DNA from 2 places in the Lactobacillus rizhaonensis genome. Region 1 is predicted to be linked to the other one. Evidence: riboswitches for the same ligand, from Rfam matches in the RefSeq annotation. Region 1 holds a riboswitch; the other holds the start of a gene.

What was found. Region 1 has a riboswitch for FMN ahead of AAA915_RS01160 (ECF transporter S component). Riboswitches for the same ligand answer to the same signal wherever they lie in the genome.
Region 2: another riboswitch for FMN. It lies ahead of ribD (bifunctional diaminohydroxyphosphoribosylaminopyrimidine deaminase/5-amino-6-(5-phosphoribosylamino)uracil reductase RibD); the one in region 1 lies ahead of AAA915_RS01160 (ECF transporter S component).

What each region holds. Positions count from the first base shown of each region.
Region 1 is NZ_BTTV01000001.1:238,854-246,705, reverse strand. It holds gene xerD (site-specific tyrosine recombinase XerD) at 1-412, shown strand, start outside; gene AAA915_RS01180 (hypothetical protein) at 422-781, shown strand; gene AAA915_RS01175 (segregation and condensation protein A) at 778-1,515, shown strand; gene scpB (SMC-Scp complex subunit ScpB) at 1,505-2,113, shown strand; gene AAA915_RS01165 (pseudouridine synthase) at 2,116-2,832, shown strand; FMN riboswitch at 2,862-2,976, shown strand; gene AAA915_RS01160 (ECF transporter S component) at 3,058-3,744, shown strand; gene AAA915_RS01155 (LysM peptidoglycan-binding domain-containing protein) at 3,848-4,324, shown strand; gene cmk ((d)CMP kinase) at 4,363-5,049, shown strand; gene rpsA (30S ribosomal protein S1) at 5,110-6,315, shown strand; gene der (ribosome biogenesis GTPase Der) at 6,374-7,681, shown strand.
Region 2 is NZ_BTTV01000002.1:211,267-219,118, forward strand. It holds gene AAA915_RS04300 (sensor histidine kinase) at 1-154, shown strand, start outside; gene AAA915_RS04305 (UDP-N-acetylmuramoyl-L-alanyl-D-glutamate--2,6-diaminopimelate ligase) at 199-1,770, shown strand; gene AAA915_RS04310 (aspartate/glutamate racemase family protein) at 1,785-2,531, shown strand; gene AAA915_RS04315 (hypothetical protein) at 2,680-2,874, shown strand; FMN riboswitch at 2,982-3,115, shown strand; gene ribD (bifunctional diaminohydroxyphosphoribosylaminopyrimidine deaminase/5-amino-6-(5-phosphoribosylamino)uracil reductase RibD) at 3,236-4,297, shown strand; gene AAA915_RS04325 (riboflavin synthase) at 4,282-4,887, shown strand; gene ribA (GTP cyclohydrolase II) at 4,899-6,125, shown strand; gene ribH (6,7-dimethyl-8-ribityllumazine synthase) at 6,127-6,600, shown strand; gene AAA915_RS04340 (BspA family leucine-rich repeat surface protein) at 6,950-7,852, shown strand, end outside.

The DNA of each region.
Region 1 (7,852 bases):
ATTGAAATTAGTTAAAGTTTTTGGTAAAGGCTCAAAAGAACGATTGATTCCTATTAGTAAAGTTGCTTTGTCCTGGATTGATAGTTACAAAGAAAAAGTACGTGATCCTCTGATATTAAAAGTGGGAAAAAATACGGATTTTATTTTTCTTAACAGCCGCGGAGGTTCTCTAACTCGACAAGCTGTTTGGCAAATTATCAAGCACTACTGCAAGCTGGCAGGTATTCAGAAAAATGTTACCCCTCATACTTTAAGACATACATTCGCAACTCACTTACTTGAAAATGGGGCTGATTTGCGTGTGGTTCAAGAAATTTTAGGGCATTCGGATATTAGTACTACACAAATTTATACCAATTTGTCCCAAAAACATATCATACAAGTTTACGAGAAAACTCATCCTCGAATTTAAGGTGATTAAATGTTAATTGAATGTAAAAATGATACGGAAAAAGTAGCAATGGGCTTATTATCCTATTTACCAGATTTTAAAAATCTCGCAAATCTTAAGGATGAAATTCAATTAAATAAAAATAGTGCTGAATTTTGTCTATACCTTTATCGGTCTAAGGACCCTAATTTTATTGGTGTAATTGGCACGCAAGCGAATAAACAATTTGTTGTTATTCGTTACATTTCATTTGCTCCTGATTTTCGCAAAGCTAAATATGAGGCTAAGGCAGTGCAAGAACTGGCTCAAAGTAATCCCCAAAAAAGAATTACGGCTGTTCCAGAATATATTGATCTAATTAAATATTTAAAAAAGGACTCAAAAATATGAGTGCTAATCTTACTTTGGAATTGCCCAATTTTGAAGGCCCTTTAGATTTATTGCTGCACTTAATTAAAGTACAGAAAATTGATATTTATGATATTCCGATAGCCCAAATTACCAGCCAATATTTAGCTTATTTACATCAAATGCAAAGTCTTAATTTGAAAATTGCCGGTGAATACTTTGTCATGTCATCATTGTTATTACGCATAAAATCACAGTCTCTACTTCCGCGTAATGATTTCACTGAAAATGATGAGGAACAGGAAGATCCTAGAGATGAACTTATACAGCAGCTTATTACCTATTCAATATTCAAAAAAATCTCGGTTTACTTTAAAAAGCGCAACGAAAAGGTTCCAATTACGGCTGCTAAAGAGGAAAGTGTGCCACTTAGTAAAAAAATTCAGCCGTTACCTCTGGGACAAATTACTTCCACTGAATTAGCCAATACATTTATTTTAGTGCTACAAAGAATGAAGATCAGACAGCCTGATATTGTTTCGGTTGAAGTGAAAGAGACATCTGTTAAAGAAATGGGTACTTTTTTGCAAAACGAATTGGCAAAGTGTAAAAAGGTCAGTTTTTTTGCATGCTGTCAAAAAATGAACACTTTATCTGACATTATTGGCCTGTTTTTAGCATTGCTTGAACTTTGTAAAAAGCAAGAATTGCGGGTAACACAAAATAGAACATTCGGTGATCTGAACTTGGAAAGAATTGATAGCAATGATGACTAAAATTGCACAGTTAGAGGCTCTATTGTATGTGGCCGGTGATAATGGCATTGAAAGCACTAATTTGTGTGAACTATTGCAGATTGGCAAGCCTGCACTGCGTGAATTAACAAAAAGCTTACAGGAAAAATTACAGAAAAATCCAGATTCAGGTCTGCAAATACAGCGGCTGAACGATTCTTATAAATTAACAACAAGGCCGGAAGTAAGCAAAACAATTGAAAACTTTTTTCAAAAAGATTTAACTAAAAGTCTTAGTCAGTCCGCTTTGGAAATATTATCAATCATCGCATACAAGCAGCCGATTACTCGTATTGAAATTGATGAAATTAGAGGGGTAAATTCATCTGGTGCATTACAAACATTAATTTGGCGAGGTCTTGTAAGGATAAATGGCAAAAAAGAAGCACCAGGTCACCCTAATCTATATGTTACCACTGACTATTTTTTGCAGTATTTTGGTTATCAAAGTTTAGCCGATTTACCTCTAATTGAAGATTTTGAAGATGATAGTGTAAATGCTGAAGGAGAAATCGATTTATTTGCGGCTAAGGGTCAAGCAGATAAGAATATTGCTAAAACTCAAAAAGGAGAATCATAATGGTGCTAGAACGATTACAAAAAGTAATTGCTGAAGCTGGAATTGCTTCACGACGCAAGGCTGAAAAAATGATTACAGAAGGTCGGGTGACAGTTGATGGTAATGTAGTTACAAAATTAGGCACTAAGGTGGATACATTCAGTAATATTACTGTTGACGGTGAACCAATTGAGCGGGAAAGTTTGCACACTTATCTTTTCTATAAACCGCGTGGTGTGGTATCAACTGCCAGCGATGACAAAGGCAGAAAAACCGTTGTTGACTACTTTAAAGAATTACCCTACCGTTTATATCCAATTGGCAGACTAGATTATGACACATCGGGTTTACTCTTGATGACTAATGATGGAGAACTTGCAAATTTATTAATGCATCCACGGAATAATGTAGCCAAAGTATATGTTGCTAAAATTACGGGTGTACTTTCTCCTGCAGAAATTAGTCAGCTAACTCACGGAGTAAAAATTGATCGTCATAGATGTGCTCCAGCGAAAGTTAAAGTAATTAGAACTGACCGCCAAAAAAACAGCCAAATAGTACAGTTAACTATTCATGAGGGGCAATATCATCAAGTAAAAAGAATGTTTAAGGCCGTTCATCATCAGGTCAAAAAATTAGCACGTGAAAGATATGCCTTTTTAACCCTGGATTCTCTGATTTCCGGAAGCTTTCGCGAATTATCCCATGAGGAAGTTGACAGATTAAAAGACGTAGATTAAGATGGTATTTGAAAATTAAATAATAAGTTTGTTGTCTTCATGGCAGGGTGAAAATCCCGACCGGCGGTGAGAGTCCGCGACCCACGAAAGTGGTGGAATCTATTGTGATACCGATAGTTATAGTCTAGATGAAAGAAGACAGACTAAACTAAAAGCCAAGATCTTTAGCTTACTTTTACTCGGTCTGTTGCTAGAAGCAGCAGACCGAGTTTTTTGGAGGTAAGAATTTTGCAAAGAAAAGGCAGAAATAATTTAGTCAATATAGTAGCTTATACTTTAATTGGAACAATTGCATATGTATTAATGCTTTTGGAAATACCATTACCTGTCACCAGCTTTTTAAAATTTGATTTTTCTGATGTTGTAATTACTATTGGTACTTTTTTATTCGGTCCGTTACCAGGCATTTTCATTGCTTTTGTGAGAATGCTAATTAATTTAATATATAAAGGTTTTGCTTTACCAAGTTTAGTGGGTCAATCTGCGGCCTTTTTAGCATCAATTTCATTTGCTTTACCGTTTTATTATTTGACTAGAAATATCAATAAGGATGAAAAGAGTTTTACTAAAAAACATTTAAAACCAATCCTAGGTATAGTCCTTGGAATTATAGCGATGGCTTTTGTTCTGTCAGTTTTAAATGCGCTGGTTCTAACACCTTTTTATGCAGCAACTACAGTACCCAATTTGCCAACTATTCATGGTTATTCAGGTTTACTGGCATTTACTGAGAAAGTATACTTGGGCAAATTGCTACACATTCCTTCAATGAGTGCTTATATCTTTGGCATTATTGTGCCGTTTAATTTATTAAAAGGCGCAATAAATGGTACAGTTGTTTACTTACTGTTTGAAACTGTTTTGAGAACAATCAAACCATTTGTCAGGAAAAACTTTAATTTAAAAAACTAAAATAAAAAATTATGAAATCGGTCTATTAAATGACCGATTTTTTTATCCACTTAAATGTTAAATATGCTAAAATTAAACAGGTTAGGTAAGGAGGCTTTTTAAGATGACTAATAATCCCAAGGGACCATATCAACATTATAAACGTCCGCAAAAAACAAGAGTTGAAACATATAGCTCTGTTTCTAAAGGTTGGATTGTACTCATTGTTTTACTTATAATGATACTAATTGGACTTGTTCCGGTAGTTCATCATTTAGCAGCGAATAATAATTCAAGTAATAAAATAGTTGAAGTACGCAAAACCCATAAAAAAGCTGCTAAAAAAGCAAACATTAAAGCTTCTCCTGCAAAAAACAAACTTGTCGAAAATAAAACTAAGAGCAAGCCGAAAGCAGAACAGAAACCTAAGGTTAAGCGTAAAAAGAAACACGCAAAAACTAAACAATATATAGTTCAAAGTGGAGATTCTTTAAGTAGTATTGCTCGCCGTTTTAAAATTTCTGTTGGTCAATTAGCTGAGTTAAATCAACTTGGCCCTAACAGTCAGGTGGATATCGGACAAGTACTGCGTATCAAATAATTTAGAAAGGATAGGGACTGCAGTCCCTTTTTTATTGAATGCAAATAGCAATTGATGGACCAGCTTCAGCTGGAAAAAGTACAGTAGCGAAGATTATAGCTCAAAAATTGAACTTTACGTATATTGATACGGGAGCAATGTACCGCGCTTCTACCTGGTTAGCACGTGAACACAAACTTAGTTATAGTGATGAAAAAGGCATATTAGCTGCCATTGATCAGGAAAAAATCAAATTGAAAAGTGCAAATGGCCAACAAAAAGTTTTTGCCGGCGAAAAAGATATATCTCAAGATATACGTACACCTGATATTTCTGCTCACGTTTCTCAAGTATCAGCTTTGGCAGCTGTCAGAGCTAAAATGGTCAGTTTGCAAAGACAAATGGCTGGTCAAATGAATGTAGTAATGGATGGTCGGGATATTGGGACCACGGTTTTGCCTGAAGCTGAAGTTAAAATCTTCTTAGTTGCGTCTGCTCATTCTCGAGCCAAAAGAAGGATGCTTGATTTTAAAGAAAGAGGAATTAAAACTAACCAATCTCTTGAAGAAATTGAGCAAGACATATCGGAAAGGGATTATAAAGATTCTCATCGTAAAATTTCTCCATTAAAGAAGGCACCTGATGCTATTGAAATAGACACAACTTCTATGACTATAGACCAGGTAGTTAATGCAATCTTATCTGAAATTAAAAAAAGTCAAAAAAACTATAAAAAAAGGGTATAAAACAGTAGAAAAATATCAAACTTTCATTTAGAATTAGAGTATGATATTGGGAGGTAAATAATGTCAGAAAACAGTAATCAATTTTTAGATGCATTAAAGCAAATGCAAGGAGTTGAGGTCGGAGATATTGTAGATGTTGAAGTCTTAGACGTTGAAGAAGGTCAAATCGATGTTGGTGTTGAAAATGCCGGTATTGAGGGTGTAATTCCTCGTCGTGAATACACTTCAGATCGCAACGTTGACCTACGTGAAGCAGTTAAACCAGGCGATAAGCTCAAAGCTTTAGTTTTAAGAAAAGCCGGCGGAGATAAAGAGAATGGTGAATTCTTCTTCTCAGTTACCCGTTTAAAGGAAAGAGAAGCTTATGATGAACTGCAAAAAGATTTTGAAGCCGGAAAGACCATTGAAGGTACAGTTACTTCTTCAGTTCGTGGAGGTTTGTTAGTAGATGTAGGCACTAGAGGATTTTTGCCTGCTTCATTAATTTCAAACCGCTATGTTTCCGATCTTAAGCCATTTATCGGCAAAACTATGAAACTTAAAATTACTGAAATTGATCCAAGTAAGAACCGCTTAATCCTTTCTCACAAAGATTTAATTGAAGAAGAACGCGAAGAAGCTTTTGACAAGGTTGCATCACAATTAGTTGTGGGTGATGTTGTTGAAGGCAAGGTTTCCCGCTTAACTAATTTTGGAGCTTTTGTTGATGTTGGTGGTGTTGATGGTTTAGTCCACATTTCTGAGATCTCATACAAACATGTTGATAAGCCAAGCGATGTTTTAAAGGCTGGTCAAGATGTTAAAGTTAAAGTAATTGGTATTGATGATGATAGACATCGCATCTCCCTTTCAATTAAGCAAACTGAACCTTCTCCTTTTGAACAAGCTACAGCTGACTTACACGAAGGCGATGTGTTTGAAGGCGAAGTTAAATCTTTAACTAACTTCGGTGCTTTTGTTGAAGTTGCTGATGGTATTCAAGGTTTAGTTCACGTTTCTGAAATATCATATAAACACGTTGACAAGCCAAGTGATGTTTTAAAGGTTGGTCAAAAAGTTAAAGTCAAGGTCTTAAACATTGACCCTGGTGAGCGTCGCATTTCACTTTCTATGAAGGCTGCTGAGCCTAAGAATTCTGAAAATGAAGGCAACCGTTCACACAGTTCATATAACCGTAATTCAGTAAATAAAAAATATATGAACAATGATGACAGCGGCTTTGCTTTAGGTGACATCATAGGTGACCAATTAAAAGATCGTCGTTAATTTAATAAAAAAGCCGACTCTTAAGTCGGTTTTTTTATTTGTAAAAGGAGGCTGAAAAATGGTTTTACCCGTAGTTGCAATTGTAGGACAGCCTAATGTTGGTAAATCAACGCTTTTCAACCGGATTATTAATCAACGTTTAGCAATAGTTGAAGATAAACCTGGTGTGACTCGAGACCGTAATTATGCACAAGCTGAATGGTTAGGGCACAAATTTGATTTGATTGATACTGGTGGCATAACCTGGGAAAATAGTAATATTGAAGAAGAAATAAGAGCTCAAGCTGAAATAGCAATTGAGGAAGCTGATGTAATCATCTTTTTAACTAACGTAGCTAATCACGTAACAAATCTTGATGAGCGCATTGCCCAAATGCTTTATCAAACTAAGAAGCCAGTGATTTTAGCTGTAAATAAAGCTGATAATCCTGAGCAGCGTATGGACATTTATGATTTTTATAGCTTAGGTTTTGGCGAACCTATTCCTGTTTCAAGCGTGCATGGCACGGGTATTGGAGATTTGCTGGATCAAATAGTGCAAAGTCTGCCTAAAGATTTGGAGCAAAATGATAAGGAGCAAATTTCTTTTAGTGTAATAGGTCGTCCTAATGTAGGAAAATCATCAATTGTCAACCGTCTTGTTGGTGAAAATCGTGTAATTGTTAATAACGAAGAGGGAACGACCCGTGATGCAGTTGATACCCCTTTTGAAACAGATGGTACTAAATTTAGAATTGTTGATACAGCTGGTATTAGGCGACGGGGAAAAGTTTACGAAAAGACTGAAAAATACTCAGTAATGAGAGCAATGGGTGCAATAGAGCATTCTGATGTTGTCTGCCTAGTACTTGATGCTAGCACAGGCATTAGAGAGCAGGACAAGCATGTTGCTGGGTATGCCCACGATGCTGGCAGAGGGATTATTATTGTTGTCAACAAATGGGATTTGCCTAAAAAAACAAGCAACAGTGGCAAGGATTTTGAACAAATTATTCGTGCAGAATTTCAATATCTTGATTATGCTCCTATTTTATTTGTTTCAGCAAAAACGGGACAAAATCTGGCTAAAATTCCTGAATTGGTTCGAAGAGTTTCTCATAATCAGCAACAAAGAATTAAATCTAGCGTGTTAAATGACCTCTTACTAGAAACTAGCAAGTTAGTTCCGACACCTATGATTAAAGGTAAAAGATTACGTGTTTACTATATGACACAGGTATCTACTAATCCACCAACTTTTGTCGTGTTTGTCAATGATCCTGAATTAATGCATTTTTCATATCAGCGCTTTTTAATTAACCAGTTAAGGGAGAACTTTGACTTTTCTGGAACTCCCATAAAAATTATTGCTCGAAAAAGAAAATAGTTTGTATCTACCAAAGACACAAAAATCACATTTTTAGAGGTAATTGCTTGTTGTATCAAGGGTTTTGTGCTATTTTGAAATCAAGGAAAAAAGTGATCCCAATAATCATTTATTCCCTGTTCCTCTATTGAGGAATTAAATAAGGATCTTACTAAGAGATTCAAGTTACAG
Region 2 (7,852 bases), on a different contig from region 1:
TACCCAAACGGGTGGCACCGGGCTAGGTCTATCAATTACCAAAAGTATTGTTGATCTTCATCAGGGCAAAATCCGCTGTGAATCTGACAAAGATTGGACCCGTTTCATTATTTGCCTGCCTTTAAACTTAAAGAGTGAAAAAACTCCAGCATAGCTGTGGTATAATTTTGACTGAGATAATAAATAGAGGAGTATAGCATGAGTATTTCTTTAAATACCTGTATTTTAATTTTAAAAGAACACCATCTGCTTAAATCGAGTGCTGTCCAAGATACTATATCTTCTAAGATGGAATATGTGTCGTATGACTCGCGTGACGTTCATACCAATACATTATTCTTCTGTAAAGGTGCTGGTTTTCGTCCCACTTATTTGTCAATGGCAAAGGCGAATGGTGCTAATTGTTATGTAGCAGAGCAACCCTATCCGGAAGGTAAGGGAATGCATGCACTGATTGTGCGCAATGTTTCCAAAGCGATGGCGTTATTGTCTGCGGCATTTTTCCGTTTCCCGCAAGACGATTTATATTTAATAGCTATTACTGGTACTAAAGGTAAGACTACAACGGCCTACTTTTTAAAAGGGATGTTAGATCAGGTAAACGGCGGTAAAACAGCGTTAATTTCATCAGTCAACACAGTTGTGGGACCTAAAAAAGATGATACTTTTAAGTCAAGCTTGACAACGCCTGAATCACTTGATTTGTTCCGTGATATGCGAATAGCTGTAGACAACGGAATGACGCATATGGTTATGGAAGTTTCCAGCCAGGCTTATAAGAAAAACAGGGTATTTGGTCTGACCTATGACCTGGGCTTTTTCTTAAATATTACACCTGATCATATTGGACCCAATGAGCATCCCAATTTCGCTGATTATTTACATTGTAAGTTGCAGCTGCTGGTTAATGCTCGTAAATGTATTATTAACGCTCAGACTGATCATTTTCCTGAAGTTTACGCTGCGGCCATGACTACTACTGATCCAGACAGTATTTACTTGTTTGCTGACGAAAAATTTACTAATCCGGATCTGAAACAGACCATCGATTTTCGTTTTTCGACCCAAGAGCTTGATATGTCACGGACCAGGTTCCAGGTGTTATGTGTTAGCGACAAAGCCAAGCAGCTTAAAATAGCTGGTGATTACCAGTTAAAGATGTTAGGTGATTTTAACGAATCTAACGGTACCGCAGCAGTAATTGGTGCAGGACTGGCAGGAATGAATTATGACGATGCTGCTAAAGGTATCAGTCAAGTTACCGTCCCTGGAAGAATGCAAACAGAAGTTACAAAGAAGCACGGAGTAGTGGTTGTGGACTTCGCACATAATGAAGCCTCAATGATGGCTCTTATGGGCTTTATGCAACGAGAATTTAATAATCCTAAAATTATTGTCGTTGTGGGGGCACCTGGTGACAAAGGAGTTTCTCGTCGTCCCGGTTTTAGTAACAGCCTGAATGCCTACGCTGATAAAGCCTTTCTGACAACAGATGATCCTGGCTTTGAAGATCCCATGGATATAGCACAGGAAATTGATGCAGGGATCGATCATTCTAAAGTTGATGTCACAATAGAACTAGACCGTAAGAAGGCCATCCATGATGCAATCAGTATGTCCAAGCAGGGTGATGTTGTTCTGATCTGTGGTAAAGGTGAAGATAGCTATCAAAAGATCCGGGGAGTAGATACTCCTTATCCGTCTGATATTACAGTTGCACAACAGGTAATTGATGAACTTGAAGGGCAAAAAGAACATTTTAACGGTTAGAAAAGTAGGTATTAATGAAACATTTTTTTAGTATTATTGGCGGTATGGGTACCATTGCAACGGAAAGCTACGTCCGCATGATTAATCACCGTATAAAGATTACTAAAGATCAGGACTATCTGAACTATATTTTAGTTAATGATGCCCAAATTCCTGACCGCACGGCTTATATCAAAGACCATAGTCAGCCTAATTTTTTCAATGCCTTGCGTGATGATGTGCTCCAGCAAGCAATGCTAAAGCCCGATTTTTTCGTGATGCCATGTAATACTGCACATTATTTTTATGATGACTTGGCTAAACTAACTGACATTCCTTTTTTGCATATGATGCGCATTGCCGTGCATAAGTTCGTAAATGATTATCCGGAAGAAAAAAAGATTGGTTTGATTGCTACGGAAGGTTCGATTTATGACCATCTGTACGAAGACGAAATTGAACAAGTTGGCCGTGAGGTAGAACTGGGTGGTCCTGAGATTCAACCGCTGGTTACTGAGCTGATTTATTCCAACATTAAAGAAAAAGGCGTAGTTGATGGCGAACTTTATCACCGCATATTACGCACCATGCATGATCAGTATGGCTGTAATGTAATTTTACTTGGTTGTACTGAATTATCTTTAGCTCAGGAAAAGGCGCCAGAGCATCCGTATAATGTTATTGATCCGCAAGTAATTATTGCTGATGTGGCAATTGAATTAGAACTAAAAATTCGTGCAGGAATGGATCCTAAGACTGCTATAGAGAAATATATGTATTAACTAATACGTAGAATTAACACAAATTAAAATAGACTAGTAATCAATTTGAATTATTAGTCTATTTATTTTTACTAAAAAGTGTTGACAATGTTGCCACTTGGTAGTAGTGTATTAGAAAAGTAATACAGTTGAAAATGGGAGGGACAAAATGCTATATCTTTTATATATATTTATTGGCATACTGATAATATTGACTACTAATTTAGCAGTAACAGTAATTTTGAGCATTAAAGATGCTTATCGCAATCATCTTAAAGACCATTTGTCATTTGGCACTGCCTTCAAGAAATATTTTGGTAAAAATAATAATATCCCCCTTCATCTGTCTGATTGGAAATTATAAGGAATTATTTTATTTAAGTTTGAGCTTATCGTATATATAATTTTATAAAACAATAAATTGCTATTGCCGATATAGGATATCTATATTATACTGGAATAAGTTGAATACGGTTTCTTCGGGGCAGGGTGTAATTCCCTACCGACGGTGACAATTAATAATTGAAGTCCGTGACCCGCGTTTTGCGGTGGAACTAGTGTGAGTCTAGTACCGACAGTTAAAGTCTGGATGGGAGAAGAACAAACAAGATTAGACAGAAAACTCGCGTCGTTATTAAACTTCGCTGAAATCTTATTTGATGAATATAAAATAAGCCTCGTTGATTGAATCAACGAGGTTTTTTAATGCTTAGGAAGTGAAATTAGTGCAGGATAAGGATTATATGCAAATGGCAGTTCAAGAAGCATTGAAAGCTCAGGGAATGACTTGGACAAATCCTTTAGTTGGTGCAGTTTTGGTTAAAGACAATCAGGTTCTAGCGACCGGCTACCACCATCAATTTGGTAAGGAACACGCAGAAGTGAATACACTCTCACACTTAGCTGATCCCCAGCAGGCACAAGGTGCAACTTTGTATGTCACGCTAGAGCCTTGTAGCCATTACGGCAAGCAACCTCCTTGCTGCAAAAAGGTCGCTGAGGCCGGAATCAAAAAAGTTGTTATTGGTCAGGTTGATCCACATCAAATTGTAGCTGGCAAGGGTATTGAATATCTAGAAAGCCATGGGGTGCAAACTGAGATAATCGGTGGTACAGAAAATTTAAACGTTGCTTATAACTTTTTTTATCACAAAAAGAGGCCTTTTGTGACGCTTAAATATGCAATGTCCATTGATGGCAAAATTAATGCTGCAGGTAAAACGAGAACAATTTTGACTGGGGATGCAGCTCAGGTGGATGTGCAAAAGTTGCGTTTGCACAACCAAGCAATTTTAATTGGGGCAAATACTTTGCGAATAGACAATCCACTTTTAACGGTCAGAATTAAGAATTTACCCAAGCCGCCTATTCGAATAGTGCTGACTAAAGATGCTAATCAATTAGATTTTAACAGTCGCATGTTTAAGACGCTTGGTGAAATCTGGCTATTAAGTAGAAGTGAACTGACTCAAAAAGTAGCTGAAAATATTCGCTGCTTTACTGCTGCTAAATGGACACCTTCAAAAATTGTGCAGTTTTTAGCCGCACATGAAATTCAATCATTATTAGTTGAGGGCGGCAGCAATGTCCAGAGCCAGTTTGTAGCAGCGGACTTGGCTGACGAAATAGTGACATACATTGCTCCTTTAGTTTTAGGCGGTACTGCATTACCTGCTGTGTTTGGCCAGGCTTTAGCAGAAAAAAGTGATTATCAACTTTTAGACGTTAAAAAATTCAATCAAGATGTCAGAATTCGCGTGAGGAGAAAAGAATGTTTACAGGAATAATTCAAACTACGGGAACGATAACCCGTTTGGAAATTAGTGAGCAACATGCAAGACTAGGTATTTGCGCTCCTAAATTAGTGCAAAAAGATTTGCCTTTAGGGGCAAGCATTGCCGTTAATGGTATTTGTTTAACCGTTACCGCTTGGAGCGATAATGACTTTGCAGTAGACGTGATGCCGGAAACAATGAAACGGACTAATTTGGGCAATTTGCAAAAAGGTAGTTTAGTAAATTTAGAGCCTTCATTGTCTTTAAATGGTAAGCTTGATGGTCATATTGTTGCAGGTCATGTTGATACTACAGCTGAACTGGTAATAAGAAACGAAAATGAGAATTCCATAGAATTAGAATTCGCAGTACCACATAAGTATGCTCCTTTTATTGTTGAAAAAGGCTCAATTGCCATTGACGGCATTAGTTTAACCGTGACAATGGCGCAAAATGATCATTTTGGAGTGAGCTTAATACCTTATACCATACAAAATACTACTTTGGCTCACTATCAAGTGCATGACAAAGTCAATATTGAAGTGGATATGATTGGTCGGTACGCTGTCAAACAAATTCAAGCTTGGAAAAAGGAATTTTAATGGAGGAAAAAATGACAGAACAACTGAATGAAAAAATGCAAAAGGTGTTACAACATATGTTGACTGGTGGGTTGGTCATTGTGGCTGATTCGCCGCAACGTGAGTCTGAAGGGGATATGATTGGTTTGGCTGAAAAGGTAACGCCTCAAGCAGTTAATATGATGATTACTAAGGCACGCGGACTATTATGTGTGCCGATGAGTAAGGCATACGCTGACCGCTTGCAACTAAAACCAATTGAAACTGGTTCGAACGATACTTTTGGCACGGCTTTTACCCTTAGTGTTGACTCCACTGAAACCACTACGGGAATTTCAGCTTTTGACCGTGCTAAAACTATTAAAAAATTGGCTGATCCTAATAGCCAGTGGGCTGACTTTTATCATCCAGGTCATGTTTTTCCTTTGGTAGCTAAAGAAGGCGGTGTACTAGAACGGACAGGTCATACTGAAGCTGCTTTGGATCTAGCTAGATTGGCAGGAGTTGCACCTGTAGGCTTTATTTGCGAGTGCATTAAAAAAGACGGAACGATGGCCAGACGTAAAGACCTAAAGGCTTTAGCAGAAGGACTTGGTATTCCTTATTTGACCATTGAAGAGTTAATTGCATACCGCAAGAATCAGGCAAACAAAGATTTGGGGATTGAATCCTTTACCAAGGTTGACTTTCCGACTAAATACGGTCATTTCCAGCTTGAAGGCTTCAGGGATAAAAAGCATCCTGAAAAGCAACCGACTTTGTTAATTAGTAAGGGTGAAGTAAAAAAAGGTGCGCCTCTTTTATTGCGGCTTCACAGTGAATGTTTGACTGGGGATGTTTTTGGTTCTAAGCGCTGTGACTGTGGCGCTCAGCTTGCCGCAGCTTTAACAAAAATTGAGCAAAATGGATCAGGAGCGGTTTTATACTTGCGTCAAGAAGGTCGGGGAATTGGTCTAGAAAATAAATTGCGCGCTTATAAGCTGCAAGACGAAGGTATGAACACAGTTGAAGCTAACCAGCACCTTGGCTTGCCGGTTGACGCACGCCGCTATAATGTTGCTGCTGAAATTTTAAGGCAAAAAGGCGTGAGCGAAGTTGAATTAATGACCAATAATCCGGATAAAGTAACGCAATTAGAAAATTATGGCATTAAAGTTGTCAAAAGAATACCTGTTGAAGTAGGCATGACCGCAGAAAATAAGAATTACTTGGCAACTAAAAAGCATGAAATGAATCATATTTTAAACGAGGTAGATTAACATGAAAGAAATTATTGGCAACATTGCCCAGGGACAGGATAAAAAGATTGGTATTGTCGTTGCTCAGTTTAACGGGGTGGTAACTGACCGCCTACTTTCAGGTGCGCTAGAGCAATTGAAAAAATCAGGCGTGAAAGATGAAAATATTGTGCTTGTGAAAGTACCCGGTGCCTTTGAAATTGCTCGTACAGTCAACTGCCTGGCAAAGAGTGGCAAAGTTGATGGCATTATTGCATTAGGAGCCGTAATTAGAGGCGAAACAGCTCACTTTACCTATGTTTGTGAAGGTACAACTTCACAGCTAGCCGCCGCCTCAGCTAATGGGCCTGTGCCAGTAATGTTTGGTGTACTTATGACCGATACGGTCGCACAAGCAACTGATCGTGCCGGCGGCAAGTCAGGCAATAAAGGTGCAGAGTGTGCCACGGATGTATTAGAAGTATTAAATATAGAAGAGCAAATAAAGCAACTATAATTTATTAAGTACATCTCCTTAATAAAGAAATAGCAAGTCATTTTTAGAAATAGAAGTGGCTTGTTTTTGGTCTTAGTAGTTTTAGCGGCTTGCTGTTTGCTTTTATTATTAGTTGATTTATCTTTAAATTATTAAATCTAATTTTAAAAATATATATGAATATATTATCCGATAACAGTAAAATAGTTATTTTAATTTGTTACTAATGTTAATTTTATGGCTATTTTAAGCACTTTTAAAAAAATATTTTTACTTGCAATGTTATTAAATTAATTATATAATGAAATTGTAATGATATGCACATTTTTTTAGTAGCAAAATTAGATAATTTTTATTATTGAGGTGAAAAATGAATAAAGGATTGAACCACAATAAGCGAACTGGAGCACTGCTTTTTAGTAGTTTAACGGCAGCTGCACTTGGTTTAGCAATTTTAAATACTAATGTGGTAAAGGCTGATAGCAATTCAGGAACACAGGACACTGCACAAAACTTTGACAAGAATGATAGTCGTGTTAAAACTCGAGTAGCAAATAGTACTGTGTCTCAAGAAAATAATCAGGGCGTTACTACTGATAATGCAAATACCACTGCACCAGAAGGAAATGCTAATGGTACTACAAATAATGCAGATGAAACTCAAAATGGGAGTGTAGACTCGCCGCAGGGCAACAATAAAAATTCCAACTCTCAAACTTCTGCTGGTAATGATCAACCAGAGACAGACATCACTAAGAATGAAAATAAAATTAGTACAAAAACTATTAAAACAGGTAAGTGGGGTAATGCTGACGTAAGTTACGATAGTGATACTAACGTATTAACTGTGAGTGGTAGTCAAGATAAGAAAAACCCGACCATTGTAAGTAATGCTGGTCTCGTAGCTGGATTTCTAGTTCAAGATGGACCAGACCCTGAGTGTGCGCATGTAAAAAAGGTAAACTTTAAAGGTTACTTTAAAGTTGTCGGCGATGTTAAGTCAGTTTTTCTTCGTCTTAGAGGCCTAACTGAAATTGAAGGTTTAGAAAACGTTGATACTTCGGAAGCAACCACCATGTATGCCTGGTTTGCCCAATGCAGTAGTCTTAAACACGTAGATCTTTCTCATTTTAATACCTCAAATGTTAAAAACATGTCTTATATGTTTGAAGCCTGTACCAATCTCGAAGATCTTGACCTAAGTAACTTTGATACTAGAAAAGTTACGGATATGTCATATATGTTTGAAGCCTGTACCAATCTCGAAGAACTT